3 regions of the Acidovorax sp. 106 genome follow, and region 2 is predicted to be linked to each of the others. Evidence: predicted binding sites of a transcription regulator. Region 2 holds the regulator's gene; each other region holds the start of a gene.

Region 1 (5,302 bases), 740 kb from region 2:
GCCTTACCAGGTCAGCGTGAACGAAGCCAATGCCTATGTGTCTGCAGCGGTGCAAGGCCTGGGCATCGCGCAAATCACCAGCTTTCAGGCGCAAAGGCATTTGCAAAGCGGTGCGCTGGTGCAGCTGCTGCCTGAGTGGACCCAGCCCCTGCTGCCGGTCTATGTGGTGTACCCACCCAACCGGCACCTCAGCGCCAAGGTGCGCGCCTTTGTGGACTGGGCGGCAGAGCTGTTTCAGCGCGAGCCTTACATGCAGCGCACCGAGTCGCCTTCGGCGTAAGAACCTGTTCAAAGGCCTGCGCCCGCAGCATCCAGGCGCTTTATGCTCGGGGCCTATGAACACACCCCAAGCGCCCCAAGGACCGCAGCCCCAAAGCACTGACGCGCCAGCCGACACCAGCCCCGTGGCCGCCACCCCCACCACACCAGAGCCCACTGTGGCTGCCCCTGCACCACCCGCCAAGCAGGCGCGCAACCCCTTGCACGGCGTTACGCTGGAAGCCATCGTGGTGGCACTGTCGGAACACTATGGTTGGGCAGAGCTGGGCCAACTGGTGCCGGTGCGCTGCTTTCAAAGCGACCCCAGCGTCAGCTCCAGCCTGAAGTTTTTGCGCAAGACCCCGTGGGCGCGCGAAAAGGTAGAGAGCCTCTACCTTTTCATGCTGCGCCAGCAACGGCGCAACGGGTAAACCGCGCCTGGCGCAGTGGTCAGCCTCAGTCGCTGACCGCCACCAAAAAGTCGCGGCTGATCCCCGCGCCCAACTCGTTCACCTTGTCCAGGAACTGGGTCAGGAAGGCATGCAGGCCTTGCGACAGGATCTCGTCGATGCGCCCATATTGCAGATCGGCCAGCAGACGGCCTGCGCGGCGCTGGGTTTCTGACGAGTGGTCGTTGGCGAGCACGCTCAGGTTCTCCACCACTTCGTGCAGGCTGGCGTGCAGCGAGCGAGGCATGTCGCGCCGCAAGATCAGCAAGTCAGCCACCCGCCCGGGCGTGATCACGTCGCGGTACACCTTGCGGTACACCTCAAACGCCGAGACGCTGCGCAAGATGGCGCTCCAGTGGTAGAAGTCGTTTTCCTGGTTGCGCTCGCTGGCGCGGCCAAAGAAGTCGTTCTGCACGGCATGGAATTTCACATCCAGCAAACGCGCCGTGTTGTCGGCCCGCTCCAGGAACGTACCCATGCGCAGAAAGTGAAACGCCTCGTCTTGCAGCATGGTGCCCAGCGTCACGCCGCGCGAGAGATGCGAGCGGTATTTGACCCATTCAAAAAACTGCCCCGGGTCGCGCTCAAAAGCATTGCCTTCCAGCTGGCGGTGCAACTCCAGCCAAGTCTGGTTGATGGTTTCCCAGACCTCGGTGGTCAAGGCACCGCGCACGGCCCGCGCGTTTTCGCGCGCTGCGCGCAGGCACGACACGATGGACGATGGGTTGTTGCCATCGCGCACCATGAACTCCAGCACACGCTCGGGCGTCACCTCGCCATGCTTGGTGGTGTAGGCAGGAATGAGTTCGCTGATGGACAGCAAGCCCTCCCAGCCTTCTTGCGCGGCCTCGGCGGCCTGGGGCAACAGAGAGGTCTCGTAGCTCACATTGAGCATGCGGGCCGTATTCTCCGCCCGCTCGGTGTAGCGAGACATCCAGAACAAATGGTCAGCGGTGCGGCTCAGCATGTTTCAGTCCCTCCATTTCCCAGCACCCAGGTGTCTTTGGTGCCGCCGCCCTGTGATGAGTTGACAACCAGCGAGCCCTCTTGCAAGGCCACGCGCGTGAGGCCACCGGCCACCATCTGCACTTCGCGCCCGCTGAGCACGAAGGGGCGCAGGTCGATGTGGCGGGGGGCAATGCCGCTGTCCACATAGGTAGGGCAGCTCGACAGGCTGAGCGTGGGCTGCGCGATGTAGCCCGCCGGGTTGGCCAGCAGGGCGCCGCGAAAGGCTTCGATCTCGGCCTGCGTGGCTGCGGGGCCGATGAGCATGCCGTAGCCACCCGCGCCATGCACCTCCTTGACCACCAGGTCTTTGAGGTGGGCCAGCACGTACTGCAGGTCGTCCTGCTTGCGGCACATCCAGGTGGGCACGTTCTTCAGGATGGGTTCCTGGCCCAGGTAGAAGCGAATCATCTCAGGCACGTAGGGGTAGACCGATTTGTCGTCGGCGACGCCGGTGCCCACAGCGTTGCAGATGGCCACGTTGCCTGCGCGGTAGGCCTCCATCAGGCCGTAGCAGCCCAGGGTGGATTTGGGCCGGAAGACCTGAGGGTCAAGGAAGTCGTCGTCCACACGGCGGTAAATCACGTCCACCCGCTGCAGGCCGCGCGTAGTGCGCATGTAGACGAACTTGTCGCGCACCACCAGGTCTTGCCCTTCGACCAGCTCCACGCCCATTTGCTGGGCCAGGAAGGCGTGCTCAAAGTACGCGCTGTTGTGCATGCCCGGCGTGAGCACCACTACGGTGGGGTCGTCCGCCGTGGCGGGGGCGCTGGCGCGCAGGGTGTCCAGCAGCATGTCGGGGTAGTGCGCCACCGGTGCTACCTTGTGCTGGCTGAACAGCTCGGGGAACAACCGCATCATCATCTTGCGGTTTTCGAGCATGTAGCTCACGCCGCTGGGCACGCGCAGGTTGTCTTCGAGCACGTAGTACTCGCCCTTGCCCTGGGCATCAGGCGCACGCACGATGTCGATGCCTGCAATATGCGCGTAGATGTTCTGCGGCACCTGCACGCCGGCCATTTCGGGGCGGTATTGAGCGTTGTTGAGGATCAGGTCGGCAGGCACGATGCCTGCGCGGATGATGTCTTGCCCGTGGTAGACGTCATAGATGAAGCGGTTGAGCGCCGTGACCCGCTGCACCAGGCCCTGCTGCATGCTGCTCCATTCGTGCGCAGGAATGATGCGGGGGATAAGGTCGAACGGGATGAGCCGTTCGTTGCCCGCGCCGCCCTCGTCCTTGGCGCCATAGACGGCGAAGGTGATGCCCACGCGCCGGAAGATCATTTCGGCTTCGGCCCGGCGGGCCTGCATCACGTCAGGGGGCTGTTGGGACAACCACTGCGCATAGCGCTTGTAGTGTTCGCGCACATCGCTGCCTGCATAAGGAAGCGTGGCGTACATCTCGTCAAATTTCTGCATGAACTGGCCTCCTGCAGCCAGGATAGCAAGTTGTGCGCCTGCCTCCGGGCCAAACACCCCAAAACCAGCACAAACCCTGACGAGGATCGAGCCCGGGCGCGGTTGCGCGCCAAATCCCTTGGGCGGTCTCTCAGAACCTGTCCTCAGGGCACAACGTGCTGCCAGTACCGACGCCCGGTGTCGCGCTCGCAGGCCACGGCCTGAGGCTGCGCAGACGACCAGCTCGCCGCCCCGCAGCGGGCCGACTCCACCACCGGCACATTGCGCTGGACATAGCGCTGCAGCACCTCGGGCGCCGGGTGGCCAAAGCGGTTGCGGTAGCCAGACTGCACCAAAGCAGTGCGAGGCTGGACGGCGTCCAGAAACGCACCGCTGGACGAGGTTTTGCTGCCGTGGTGCGGCACCAGCAGCACATCGGCCTTCAAGGGCGCTGCGCGGGCCAGCAGCGCTTGCTCTTGCGGGGCTTCGATGTCGCCCACAAGCAAGGCCACGGCCTGCGCGCCAGGCATGCCTGCAGCACTGGCCACCCGCAGCACACAGCTCATGGTGTTGGGGCGAACAGGGCGATCGAGGCGGTCACGATGATCGCGGTGCTCCAGCTCGGCGCCCGTGGGGTGCAACACCTCCAACGCCACGCCATCCCACTCCCAGCGCTGCCCGGCCACACAAGGGGTGGCCGGGCGCAGGGCCTGCAGCACATGCTCGGCTTCGATGGAGCCTGTCAAAGCCGCTGCGGGCTGCTGGGCCAGCACGGCCGCCGCGCCCCCGGTGTGGTCAGCATCGCGGTGGCTGAGCATGAGCACGTCCACCCGCTCGCCCAATGCCCGCAGCAGTGGCACCAGCACGCGGTGGCCCGCATCGCTCTCGCGGCTGAAGCGCGGGCCTGCGTCGTACAGCAAGGTGTGCGTGGCCGTGCGCACCAGCACCGCGTTGCCCTGACCAATGTCGGGCGCCAGCAGTTCAAACTGGCCCGGCGCAGGCCGGGGGGCTTGCCAGCACAGCAGCGGCACCAACAAAGGCAGCGCCCACAGACGCAACTGCCAGGGCAGGCGCATGGCCAACAAACAGCCGCCCAGCAAAGCCAAAGCGCCAGCCCATAGCGGCGCAGCAGGCAAGAACACCACGGCCCAGGGCCAACTGGCCAGCCACTGCAGCCCCGCCGCCAGGGGCTGCAAAGCCCACGCCGCCAACGTCCACAGCGGCGCCCACACCACCCCGGCCAGCGCCAGGGGCGTGACCACCAGCGTGACCCACGGTATGGCCAGCAAATTGGCCGCAAACCCCACCACCGACACCTGGCCAAACAGCAGCAGGCTCAGCGGCGTGAGCGCCAGCGTCACCACCCACTGCTCTCGCAATAATGCATAAAAATGGCCTCTAGCGCTTTTAGGATAAGCGCTAGAAGCTACAAAATCAGTAGCAAACAACACCCCCACCGCGACAAAACTCAGCCAAAAACCGGCCTGCCACAGCGCCCAGGGGTCGGTCAGCACCACGGCAGCGCAGGCCAGCAGCCACACCTGCGGCCAGGGCCAGCGGCGGCCACTGAGCTGCAGGGCTGCCACTACGGCCAACATGGTCACCGTGCGCTGCGCGGGCACACCCCAGCCACTGAACAAGGCGTAGCCAGCCGCCAATGCCACGCCGCACACCAGGGCCGCCGTGGGGGCAGGCACGGCCAGGCACAGGCGCCGCGAACGCCGCCACAGCCCGCCCACCAAGGCCGCCGCCAGCCAGGCAAACAAGGTGATGTGCAGCCCAGAGATGCTCATCAAATGGGCCACGCCCGTGGCACGGAAGATGTCCCAATCGGCACGGTCAATGGCCCGCTGGTCGCCAGTGACCAGCGCGGCCACCACGCCAGACACACGCGATGCCGCAGGCGCACCCAGCGCACTCGGGGCATCCTCGTCCCCCACGGGGCTGCCTGCCAGGCGCTGCAAGATGGCGTCGCGCACCGACTGGCGCCACTGCTCCACCGGGTGGCGCCAGGTGCTGGCCAGCCGCTCGGGGGGCAGGTCTTTGGGGCCAGCGCGGACGTAGCCTGTGGCCTGCACGCCCTGCTCCCACAGCCACAGCTCGTAGTCAAAACCGTGCGGGTTGCGCAGGCCGTGGGGCGCCTTTAGCCGCACCGTCATGCGCCAGCGCTCGCCCGCACGCAACTCGGGGGG
Region 2 (5,302 bases):
GTGTGCGCCTCTTCACGGCCTACGGCCATGCCCTGGGCACGGTCAGCAGCGCGCTCGCTGGCGTTGCGGCCTGCGGCACCGGCAGCAGCAATGCGCTCGCCGTAGGGCGGGTTGAGCAGCATCACGCCGGGCTGCTCGCAAGGCGGCATGCGCTGCAGGGCATCGCCACCGCGCAGTTGCACGGCATCGGCCACGCCTGCGCGTTCGGCGTTGCGCTGGGCAAAGTCCACCATGCGGTGGGCCACATCACTGCCAAAAATAGGTACAGGGCTATTGCAGATGGCGCTGTCAGCTTCGTTTTTGATAGCAGTCCAGACATGCGCCTGGAAGGGCAACAGCTTTTCAAACGCAAAGCGGCGCAACATGCCTGCGGGGATGCGGCAGGCGATCTGCGCGGCCTCGACGGCAATGGTGCCGCTGCCGCAGCAGGGGTCGTACAGCGGCTGAGGGTTGTCGCCGTGCGGGTCCCAGCCGCTGGCGGCGATCATGGCGGCGGCCAAGGTTTCCTTCAGGGGCGCATCGCCCTTGTCCTCGCGCCAGCCGCGCTTGAACAGCGGCTCGCCCGAGGTGTCGATGTAGATCGTGGCTTCGTCGGTGGTCAGGTGCAGGTGGATGCGCACGTCGGGCCACTGGGTGTTCACATCGGGGCGCACACCGGACTTGGCACGGAAGCGGTCGGCCACGGCGTCTTTGACCTTGAGGGCGGCGAAGTTCAGGCTCTGCAGCGGGCTGTGCTGGGCCGTGACTTCGATCTTGAAGCTCTGGCGCGTGGTGAACCAGATCTCCCAGGCCACCTCGCTGGCCATGGCATAAAGGTCGTTTTCAGAGCGGTAGGGACGGTGCGCCAGTTGCACCAGCACACGCTGGGTCAGGCGGCTGTGCAGGTTCAGCTGCAGCGCATGGCGCCACGAGCTGCGCAGCAGCACGCCGCCCCGCCCGACCAGCAGGTCTTGCCCCGTAAGGCCGGTGATGCCATGCACCTCATCGGCGAGGAAGCCCTCGACGCCAGCGGCGCAGGGGAGAAAGAGTTGGAGTTGGTTCATGGTGAATACCTCGGGTGGGGCCGGATCATGCCAGGGCAGGTACATCGCCCACCCTGTACTGCCAGGCCCGGTTGCAGGCGCTGCGACATCAACGTCAGGCTACAGCGACTTGCGCAAATTGGCCGGTGCAATCTTGAGCGATTCGCGGTACTTGGCCACCGTGCGGCGGGCGCATTCGATGCCCTGCTCCTTGAGCATTTCGGCCAGTTGGCTATCGGACAACGGCTTGGTGGGGCTCTCAGCGGCCACAAACTGCTTGATGAGCGCGCGCACCGCCGTGCTGGAGGCGTTGCCACCGGTTTCGGTGCCCAGGCCAGAGCCGAAGAAATACTTCAACTCGTAGGTGCCGATGGGTGTGGCCATGTATTTGGCCGTGGTCACGCGGCTGATGGTGGACTCGTGCAGGCCCAGCTCGTCGGCAATGTCACGCAGCACCAGCGGGCGCATGGCCAGCTCGCCGTGGGTGAAGAAGCTCTTTTGCCGCTCCACGATGGCGCGCGAGACACGCAAGATGGTGTCAAAGCGCTGCTGGATGTTCTTGATGAACCAGCGGGCCTCTTGCAGGCGCTGCTGCATGCCCTGGTGGCCCTCGCCGCCCTTGTGGCCGCGCAGCGCACCGGCGTAGATGTCGTGCACGCGCAAGCGCGGCATCACATCGGGGTTCAGCGCCACGATGAAGTTGTGCTGGCCGCTGTTGCCGTTGGCCCGCCCGGCTTTGCGCACAATCACATCGGGGATGATGATGTTGCGCTCCACGTCGGCAAAGCGGCGCCCGGGGCGCGGCTCCAGCCGGGCAATCAGGGCCATGGCGGCGCGGGTGCGTTCTTCACCCGCAGCGCCGCCTTCGGTGCAAGCCTGGGTGAGGCGGCGCACATCGCGGCGGGCCAGCATCTCCAGCGGCTGCTGGCAGATCAGCAAAGCGGTCTGCACCACGGCCGCAGGGGCCTCGCTGTCAGGGTCGGCCGCCAGGGCGCTGAGTTGCAGGGTCAGGCATTCGGCGAGGTTGCGAGCGCCCACGCCCACAGGCTCCAGGGTTTGCAGCAGGCGCTGGGCTACCGTAAAGCGGTGCACCAACTCGTCAATTTGCTCCAGGTCATCCGGGCCCGCAAGGCTGATGGCCAGCTCTTGCAGCGGCTCTTCCAGGTAGCCATCGTCGTTCAGCGATTCGATGAGAAAGCGCAGGGCAGCGCGGTCCACCTCAGACAGGCGCAGTGCCAGGGCCTGGCGGTGCAAAAAGGCGGTGAGGGACTCTTGCGAGCGCGCTAGCTCCGTGGCGTCGGCCTCGTCGCCCTCCATGTCGTTGCGGGTGCGGGGGGCTGCGTCGCCGCCCCATTCGCTGTCGTTGGGCGCCATCTCCACGGTGCCGTCCCCGCCCCAATCGGGCTCGTCAGAGGCGGTGCTGCTGGTGTAGTCGGCATCGCCCGAGGCGTCACCTTGCGCATCAGAAGTGGCCTCAGCGCTTGTGGATGAAGCGCTGGCAGCTCCTGAATAGATAGCATCGTCTGCACTGTACTCGTCGGCCTGTACGGGGGTGTCGGCGTGCTCCAGGCCAAACTCTTCGCGCACGGCTTCGTCGGCGTTGCGCTCCAGGAAGGGGTTTTCGTCGAGCATCTGCTCAACCTCTTGCCCCAACTCCAGGGTCGACAACTGCAGCAGCCGGATGGACTGCTGCAACTGCGGCGTGAGGGCCAGGTGCTGAGAGACCCGCAGGGACAGGCCGGGCTTCATGCCTCAGCCCCCTGCAACACCGCACGATCCGTCACACACCGCATAGCCACACCGCGCCAAGCCATCACATGCGGAAGTGTTCGCCCAGGTACACACGGCGCACCTCGGCGTTGTCCACGATCTCAGCCGGCGTGCCCTGCGCCAGCACACGGCCATCGCTGATGATGAAGGCGTGGTCGCAAATGCCCAGGGTCTCGCGCACGTTGTGGTCGGTGATGAGCACGCCAATGCCGCGCGCTTTCAGGAAACCGATGATGCGCTGGATCTCGATCACAGCGATGGGGTCGATGCCCGCAAAGGGCTCGTCCAGCAGGATAAAGCGCGGCTGCGTGGCCAGGGCGCGGGCGATTTCGACGCGGCGGCGCTCGCCACCCGACAAGGCCAGCGCGGGCGAAGCACGCAGGTGGTCCACCCGCAGCTCTTGCAGCAGCGAGGTGAGCTGATCTTCAATCGCCGCCCGCGACAGGGGGGCGTTGTGTTCGTCACGCTGCAACTCCAGCACCGCGCGCACGTTCTCTTCCACCGTGAGTTTGCGGAAGATGGACGCCTCTTGCGGCAAATACGACAGCCCCAAGCGCGAACGGCTGTGAATGGGCATGTGCGCCACCGATTGGCCGTCGATGCGGATATCCCCCCCATCGCTGCGCACCAGCCCCACGATCATGTAGAACGAAGTGGTTTTGCCCGCCCCATTGGGCCCCAGCAAACCGACGACCTCGCCTTTTTGCACCACCAGGGACACATCTTTGACCACCTTGCGGCTGCCGTAAGACTTGGCTAGGTGGGCGACCTCAAGGCGACTGGAAGACGCCCCCGCTGCCGGGGCTTTGACGGAACGATCGCTCACTGGATGGCACCGCCCAAAGAGGTGCTGGGCCGCAGCACGGGCGCCGAGGCCGCAGGGGCCGGGCTGGCCGCGCTGGAGCCCGGTGCCGCAGCAGGCGCCTTGGGGTCTTTGGGGGCCAATACGGCCCGCACGCGGCCACCGCTGCTGGCCTGGCCCTCTGCCCCGCTGGCGGGCAAGGCCTTCTTTTGCCCATCGACCGTGAAGACATCGGTCAGGTTGTTGTAGACGACGACCGCGCCGGTGATCTCGTCGCTCAAGGCGCCACCACGGTAGCGCCGCAGCTCGGCGCGGGTGATGAAGCGCACGTTGTCGGTCCGGCCGTCGTACTCGATGACTTCGCCTTCGCCTTCGATGAACTCTTCGGGCGCGCCCGCCAGGGTGTCACGCTTTTGGCGGAAGAACGCGCGCTTGCCCGCTTCGGCCGTGACGATGCCGGACTGGTAGCCCTCGGCATCCTGGCGCACATCCAGCCGCGCACCGCGCAGCACGATGGAGCCTTTGGTCATGACCACGCGGCCAGAGAACACGCTGGTTTGCTTGACTTCATCGTGGCGCAGCGCATCTGCCTCGATGTTCATGGGCTTGCTGCGGTCGGCCTTTTCAGCTTGCGCCACGCCAAAGGCGCAGGTCAAGGCTGCAAGCACAAGGAGGGGGGTAATGCGATGTTTCATGAGGGCACGAATCTTGCAATCATTGTAGCCATGCATTGCACCCCAACACAAAAAAAGCCCGCTTGCGCGGGCTTTTGGTAGCGAGATGGCACGGCGTATGCCGCAGGCGCATCAGCCCTTGCGGACCGAGCTCACCAGATAGTCCACCACTTGCAGCACGGTTTGCATGCTGCCAGCCATGGTGCCATCGGTGTAATAACGGCCGGCCACGCCCATGGAAGGCACGCCTTCGACGCCGTAATCGGCTTGCAACTGGGCCGCGCGGCGGGCTTGGTTGGCCACGTTGAAGGAGTTGTAAACCTCCTTGAACTTGGCGACGTCCACACCCTGGTTGCCCACCCAGGCAAAAATGTCTTCGTCCTTGGTCAGCTTGAGCTTTTCCACGTGGATGGCGCGGAACACCTTGGCGTGCACAGCGTCGAGCTTGCCCATGCCTTCCAGGGCGTAGTACAGCTTTTGCTGCGACAAAAAGCTGGCGTTGAACGCCACGGGCACGCGGCGAATGACCAGGTCCTTGGATGCCGCCTTGATCCAGGTGTCCAGCACGGGCTCAAAGGCGTTGCAGTGGGGGCAGCTGTACCAGAAGAACTCGATGACTTCGATCTTGCCAGCAGGCGCATCGGTCGCGACGGGCTTGGAGAGCTTTTGGAAGTCCTTGCCCTCCTTGAACTGGCGCACTTGCGCCATAGCGGGGGTGGCCATGGGCAGTGTGACGGCAGAGGCAGCAACCGCCGTGGCGGCGGACAGGGAAAACTCGCGACGTTTCATGAAAAGAACACTCCTTGATCTGGTCTTGGGGATGTGAGCGGCGTACCTGGAAAAAGTTCAGCAGCGGCCGGGCGCAAAAAACGTCAGCGCTGCACGCGCACCAGCGCGGACTCCACGCCGGTGTCGTCCAGTTTGTCCTTCAGGGCGGCAGCGTCATCCCGTTTGGAGAATGGCCCCACCCGCACGCGGAAGACCGGACGGCCATTTTGCTCGCGCTCGCTGACCCGGGCTTCCCAGCCCATCAT
Region 3 (5,302 bases), 2.1 Mb from region 2:
GGTGGCAACTACACCCGACAGCCGCGCAGCCTGCAGTTCGCGTCGGTGTTCTTTGGCACGGGCACCAACGGTGGCAACCAGGGCCTGCAAAAACTCGCCCCCACGCGCGCTGCAGCCGATGCGCTGGTGGAGCAGCGGCTCAAAGCCCCCTTCCGCGGCGACGCCAACGACCACATCTACCAGTGGGAGGCATCACGCGACTACGACCCCGAGCAGGGTTTGGAACGCATCACTGCGCGCGTGCTGGCCATCAACTCGGCGGACGATGAACGCAACCCACCCGAGCTTGGCGTGCTCGACAAGGCCATCGCCCGCATTGCGCATGCGCAGGCCTACGTGATTCCCGCCAGCACAGAAACCGTAGGCCACGGCACCGTCGGCTTGGCGCGCTTCTACCAAGACCGACTGGCCCAGGTGCTGATCACTGCACCACGCCGCTGACCCTCTCCCACCAGGACACCTTTCATGCCCCGTTTTGCCGCCAACCTGTCCATGCTCTACAACGACGTGGACTTTCTCGACCGTTTTTCTGCTGCCGCACAGGATGGCTTCAAGGCGGTGGAGTACCTCTTTCCCTATGCCTACCCTGCGCAAGAACTGGCCACACGCCTGCAGGCCAATGGCCTGCAGCAGGTGCTGTTCAACGCCCCGCCCGGCAACTGGGACGCGGGCGAGCGCGGGCTGGCCAGCCTGCCTGGGCGCGAGGCCGAGTTCCGCGACGGCATTGCCAAAGCCATCGAATACGCCCAGGCCCTGCAATGCCCCCGCATCCATGTGATGGCGGGGCTGGTGCCCCAGGGTGCTGACGCGGCCACCGTGCGCGCCACCTACATCGCCAACGTGCGCTACGCCGCAGAGCAGGCGGCACCCCACGGCATCCAGATCCTGCTGGAGCCCATCAACGGCCGTGACATGCCCGGCTTCTTCCTGAGCCGCCAGGACCAGGCCCATGCGCTGATCGCCGAGATCGGTGCCACCAACGTCAAGGTGCAGATGGACCTGTACCACTGCCAGATCGTGGAAGGCGACCTGGCGATGAAGGTGCGTCAATACCTGCCCACGGGCAACGTCGGCCACTTCCAGATTGCCGGTGTGCCCGAGCGCCACGAGCCCGATGTGGGCGAAGTGAACTACACCTACCTGTTCAAGCTGCTGGACAGCCTGGGCTACGACGGCTGGATTGGCTGCGAATACCGCCCGGCGCGGGGTGCCGCAGCCCACGCCACCAGCGATGGGCTGGGCTGGCTCAAGCCCTGGCTGTAACGTAGTAAGAGCGGCGAACAAAACTCAGCGTAGCGGCCCTGGCTAGGCGGTCCGTCGCAGGCATTACGCAAGGTACGACAAGACGGAACAACGACGCCAGGGGAGTTTTGTTAGCCGCCCTCAACGCCGCTCAGTTGCAGCGGTATGGAATATGCTTGCTAGATAAAACGGGCTGCTGCGCTTGTCAACAAAGCGCAAGCAGCTATATTTTTAATAGCAAACAGACATCCATCATGCCCTGGCACGCGCGCCTGCAACTGAACTACACCCTCGAAAACGCCCGGACCGTAGCGCGGTTTGAGCACAACGGGCCACTGCGCATTCTGCAAAGCCTGTACCCCGAAGGCGACAGCGTTTGCCACAACGTGCTGGTGCACCCGCCGGGCGGTTTGGTGGGCGGCGACACACTGGAGATTGCCGCCACCGTGGGCACAGGGGCGCACGGGCTGGTCACCACACCGGGGGCCACGCGGTTTTACCGATCGGCTGGCGAGCTGGCGCTGCAGCGCACCCACCTCAACCTGGCCGAGAACGCGCGCCTGGAATGGCTGCCGCTGGAGGCACTTTGCTACAACGCCTGCCGCGCCCGCAACCACCTGACGCTGGCGCTGGCCACAGGCGCTGAATGCATGGGCTGGGACGTCACGGCCCTGGGCCTGCCCCACGCCAACCAGCCCTTTGAGACGGGCCATTTTGAGCAGCACATCGAAGTGCCTGGCGTGTGGCTGGAGCGCGGCACCATCAACGCAGCAGACCACCAGCTGCTACACAGCCCCCTGGGCCTGGCCGGCCATCGCTGCATGGCCAGCATGTTCTTTGCCACAGGCACCCCACTGGACCGCACCCGCCGCGACGCGGCACTGGACGCAGCCCGGGCGGTGATGGATCTGCACCCGCTCAAAGCCACAGCGGGCGCCACCAGCCCCAACGACCGCACGGTGGTGGTGCGCGTGCTGGCACCGCAGGTGGAGCCGGCCATGCAGTTGCTGCGGCAAGTGCGCAGCGCATGGCGGGCGGGCCTGTGGCAACTTGATGCCGTGCAGCCGCGTATCTGGGCGATGTAGACGCCGGTTGAAGGCAAAAAACAAGTCTTTTAGGCCTGCTGCGCCAGAGGAATAAGCGCAGAGCGCTATTTAATTAATAGCAAATCCACTCAATGTCGGGGCGCGGCAGAGGCTGCTGCAGCCATCGCCGCCGGTGCTATCGCGCATGTTGTGGCCGTGCTTGGTGCCGCCAACACCGCGCCTTTGTGGTGGCCTCCACAAACCGGCATGCAGGCCAAGGCGACGGTGCAGCAATCTCTGCGCACGCCGCTCCACAGCAGTGCGGCCCGCTGTCCGGCACACCGTCTGGTTCTTCGTCGAGTTCTCCATCTGGTGAACGCCACGCTGCGTCTACAGCCCATGCCCCAGGCGCGGGGCACAGGTCTTTGTGCACATCTGTCGCAAAACTGTCTTATGGTTTTCCCGCATCTCCCGCCCTGAGCGTCCGGAAACCGGGGCTGCAGCGAGGTCACTCGGGTTTGTACGTGTATTCACAAATTTAGTTAGTAAATATAACTAAATACCGATGCAGAACCAGCCTCACACCCAGGTCAGACGGGCACCCAAGACGCCACTCGCCGCAGCGTTCAGCGCCGCTGGAGGGGCTCTGGCATGTCTGCCGTTGCCATCGCAGGCTCAGCATCTCGGCATCCCTCAGCCGCCAGCGCGGCACCTGGGTCATGCGACGTTCACAAGACGGCGCACGACCTTTGAACCACCCCAGCATCCACACAGAAAGAACCTGACCATGCAGAGACAAACCTCACTTCCTTCGCAGCAACACCAAGACGACACAGCCCAGCTGGTCGCGGCGCACCAGCGCCACCCTGGCGCGCCGTGGGCGCGCGCACTGGGCCTGGCCGTGCTGGCCACCGTGTCCATGGCAGCGCAGGCGCAAACTGGCAGCTCCAGCGTGACGCTGTACGGGATCGTTGATGCATCCGTCGGTCGTTTCAACGGCGCTGCCGCGGGGATCAATGCGCAAAACTCCGCCATCAGCAAGGTCGAAGGCGGCAGCATGTCTACCAGTCGCTGGGGCCTGCGTGGCAACGAAGATTTGGGCGGCGGGCTGCAGGCCAGCTTTGAGATGTCGTCCTTCATCCGCAACGATACGGGGGCCGCAGGCCGCAGTGACGCCATCGGCGCGCCGGTGAATGTGGCGGCAGACCCCTTCTTCTCGCGCATGGCCTGGGTGGCCCTGTCGCACAAGGACTTTGGCCGGGTGCGCCTTGGCAATGTGACCACCCTGATGTTCGCCAACAGTATTGGCTCCAACGCGTTTGGGGACGGCACCATCTTCGCTCCGCTGAATCTGGTCACCTTTGTGGGCAGCCCACTGACCGGGGGCACAGCCTGGACCAACTCTGTGGTGTACGACAGTCCCAACATCGCTGGCTTTACCGGGGCTGCCGCGTATGCCGCATCGGAAGCGCAAGGCGGGGGCAACCGCGCGTTGCGCGTGGCCTATGCCCAGGGCCCTTTGGCCACATCGCTGGCTTGGCAGAGCGTGAAAAAGAACCCGCAAACCTTTGCCGATGGCACGTCGCCCAACAACACGCGCAGCTGGCAATGGGCTGGCTCGTATGACTTCAAGGCCGTCAAGCTGTGGGCTCACCTGGGCCGCATTGAGAACAAGGGCACCGAAGCCGCGCCGCTGGATGTGTCGTACCGCGTGTGGGATCTGAGCGCCACCGTGCCCGTGGGCAATGGCAACATTCTGGCGGGCTACGCATCACGCCGCACCAGCGACGCCGTGGGCCCGGTGCCAGCCACCGCTGCGGGCGGCAATGTGCAGCGCAAGGTATTCACCGTGGGTTATGACTACTGGATGTCCAAGCGCACAGACCTGTATGCAATGGTCATGCGTGACAGCACCCGCACTAACACGGTGGGCAGCGGCTTGCTCAACGCCAGCGGCACCAGCTTTGCGGTGGGCATGCGGCACGCGTTCTGATCAGTGCGGCACCGCTGGTGGGCGGTGCCGTCTTCCTTTTTTCAAGCGATCCAAGGTTGGGGCGCCCCTCGGGCGCCCCTTTTTTATCCGGCGGCCAACGGCAAGCCATCGGCCTTGAACATGGCGCGAATGCCCCGCACCGCCTGCCGAATGCGGGCCTCGTTTTCTATCAGCGCAAACCGCACGTACTCATCTCCCTGGTCACCAAAACCGATGCCTGGCGATACGCACACCTTGGCTTTTTCCAGCAGTTGCCGCGCAAACTCCAGCGACCCCAGGGCGCGATAGGGCTCAGGAATGCGGGCCCAGATGTACATGCTGGCCTTGGGGCAGTCGACCGCCCAGCCCGCTTCGGTCAACCCCTTGTAGAGGACATCGCGGCGGCTTTGGTACTGGGCGGCAATGTCTTTCACGCACTGCTGGTCACCCTCCAGCGCGGCAATCGCCGCCACCTGCAGGGGCGTGAAGGTGCCGTAGTCGTGATAGCTCTTGATACGGGCCAGCGCCGCCACCAGGTCAGGATTGCCCACCATGAAGCCCACACGCCAGCCGGCCATGTTGTAGCTTTTGCTGAGCGTGAAAAACTCCACCGCCACATCTTTGGCGCCGGGCACTTCCATGATGCTGGGGGCGCGGTAGCCGTCGTACACGATGTCGGCATAGGCCAGGTCGTGCACCACCAGAATGTCGTGCTTTTTCGCCAGCGCAATGACACGCTCAAAAAAGCCCAGCTCCACACACTGCGCCGTGGGGTTGCTCGGGAAGCCGAAGATCATCATCTTGGGCTTGGGGTAGCTGCCGCGAATGGCTTTTTCCAGCTCGGCAAAAAAATCCACATCGGGCGCCACAGGCACGCTGCGAATGTCTGCCCCGGCAATCACCGCGCCGTAGATGTGGATGGGGTAGCTCGGGTCGGGCACCAGCACGGTGTCGCCCCGGTCCAGCGTGGCCAGCATGAGGTGGGCCAGGCCCTCCTTGGAGCCGATGGTGACGATGGCCTCGGTATCGGGGTTGATGTCCACGGCATACCGGTCTTTGTACC

The links. Region 2 encodes sigma-54, which starts transcription at its own class of promoters, with help from an activator protein. Its sites were predicted from a motif close to TGGCANGNAANCTGCTTT; they were not measured.
Region 1: C8C98_RS02420 (circularly permuted type 2 ATP-grasp protein) is a predicted target of sigma-54. The motif match lies at 3,154-3,171, and genes of this name have one in related genera.
Region 3: C8C98_RS15285 (urease accessory protein UreD) is a predicted target of sigma-54. The motif match lies at 1,404-1,421, and genes of this name have one in related genera.

What each region holds. Positions count from the first base shown of each region.
Region 1 is NZ_RCCC01000001.1:550,873-556,174, forward strand. Features, by position in the region: gene C8C98_RS02405 (LysR family transcriptional regulator) at 1-280, shown strand, start outside; gene C8C98_RS02410 (VF530 family DNA-binding protein) at 336-689, shown strand; gene C8C98_RS02415 (alpha-E domain-containing protein) at 715-1,674, opposite strand; gene C8C98_RS02420 (circularly permuted type 2 ATP-grasp protein) at 1,668-3,131, opposite strand; gene C8C98_RS02425 (DNA internalization-related competence protein ComEC/Rec2) at 3,275-5,302, opposite strand, start outside.
Region 2 is NZ_RCCC01000001.1:1,291,762-1,297,063, forward strand. Features, by position in the region: gene C8C98_RS05825 (class I SAM-dependent RNA methyltransferase) at 1-1,043, opposite strand, end outside; gene C8C98_RS05830 (RNA polymerase factor sigma-54) at 1,143-2,771, opposite strand; gene lptB (LPS export ABC transporter ATP-binding protein) at 2,836-3,618, opposite strand; gene lptA (lipopolysaccharide transport periplasmic protein LptA) at 3,615-4,289, opposite strand; gene C8C98_RS05845 (thiol:disulfide interchange protein DsbA/DsbL) at 4,401-5,057, opposite strand; gene C8C98_RS05850 (SPOR domain-containing protein) at 5,141-5,302, opposite strand, start outside.
Region 3 is NZ_RCCC01000001.1:3,426,848-3,432,149, reverse strand. Features, by position in the region: gene C8C98_RS15295 (alpha/beta fold hydrolase) at 1-441, shown strand, start outside; gene otnI (2-oxo-tetronate isomerase) at 466-1,263, shown strand; gene C8C98_RS15285 (urease accessory protein UreD) at 1,497-2,327, shown strand; gene C8C98_RS15280 (porin) at 3,055-4,260, shown strand; gene alaC (alanine transaminase) at 4,344-5,302, opposite strand, start outside.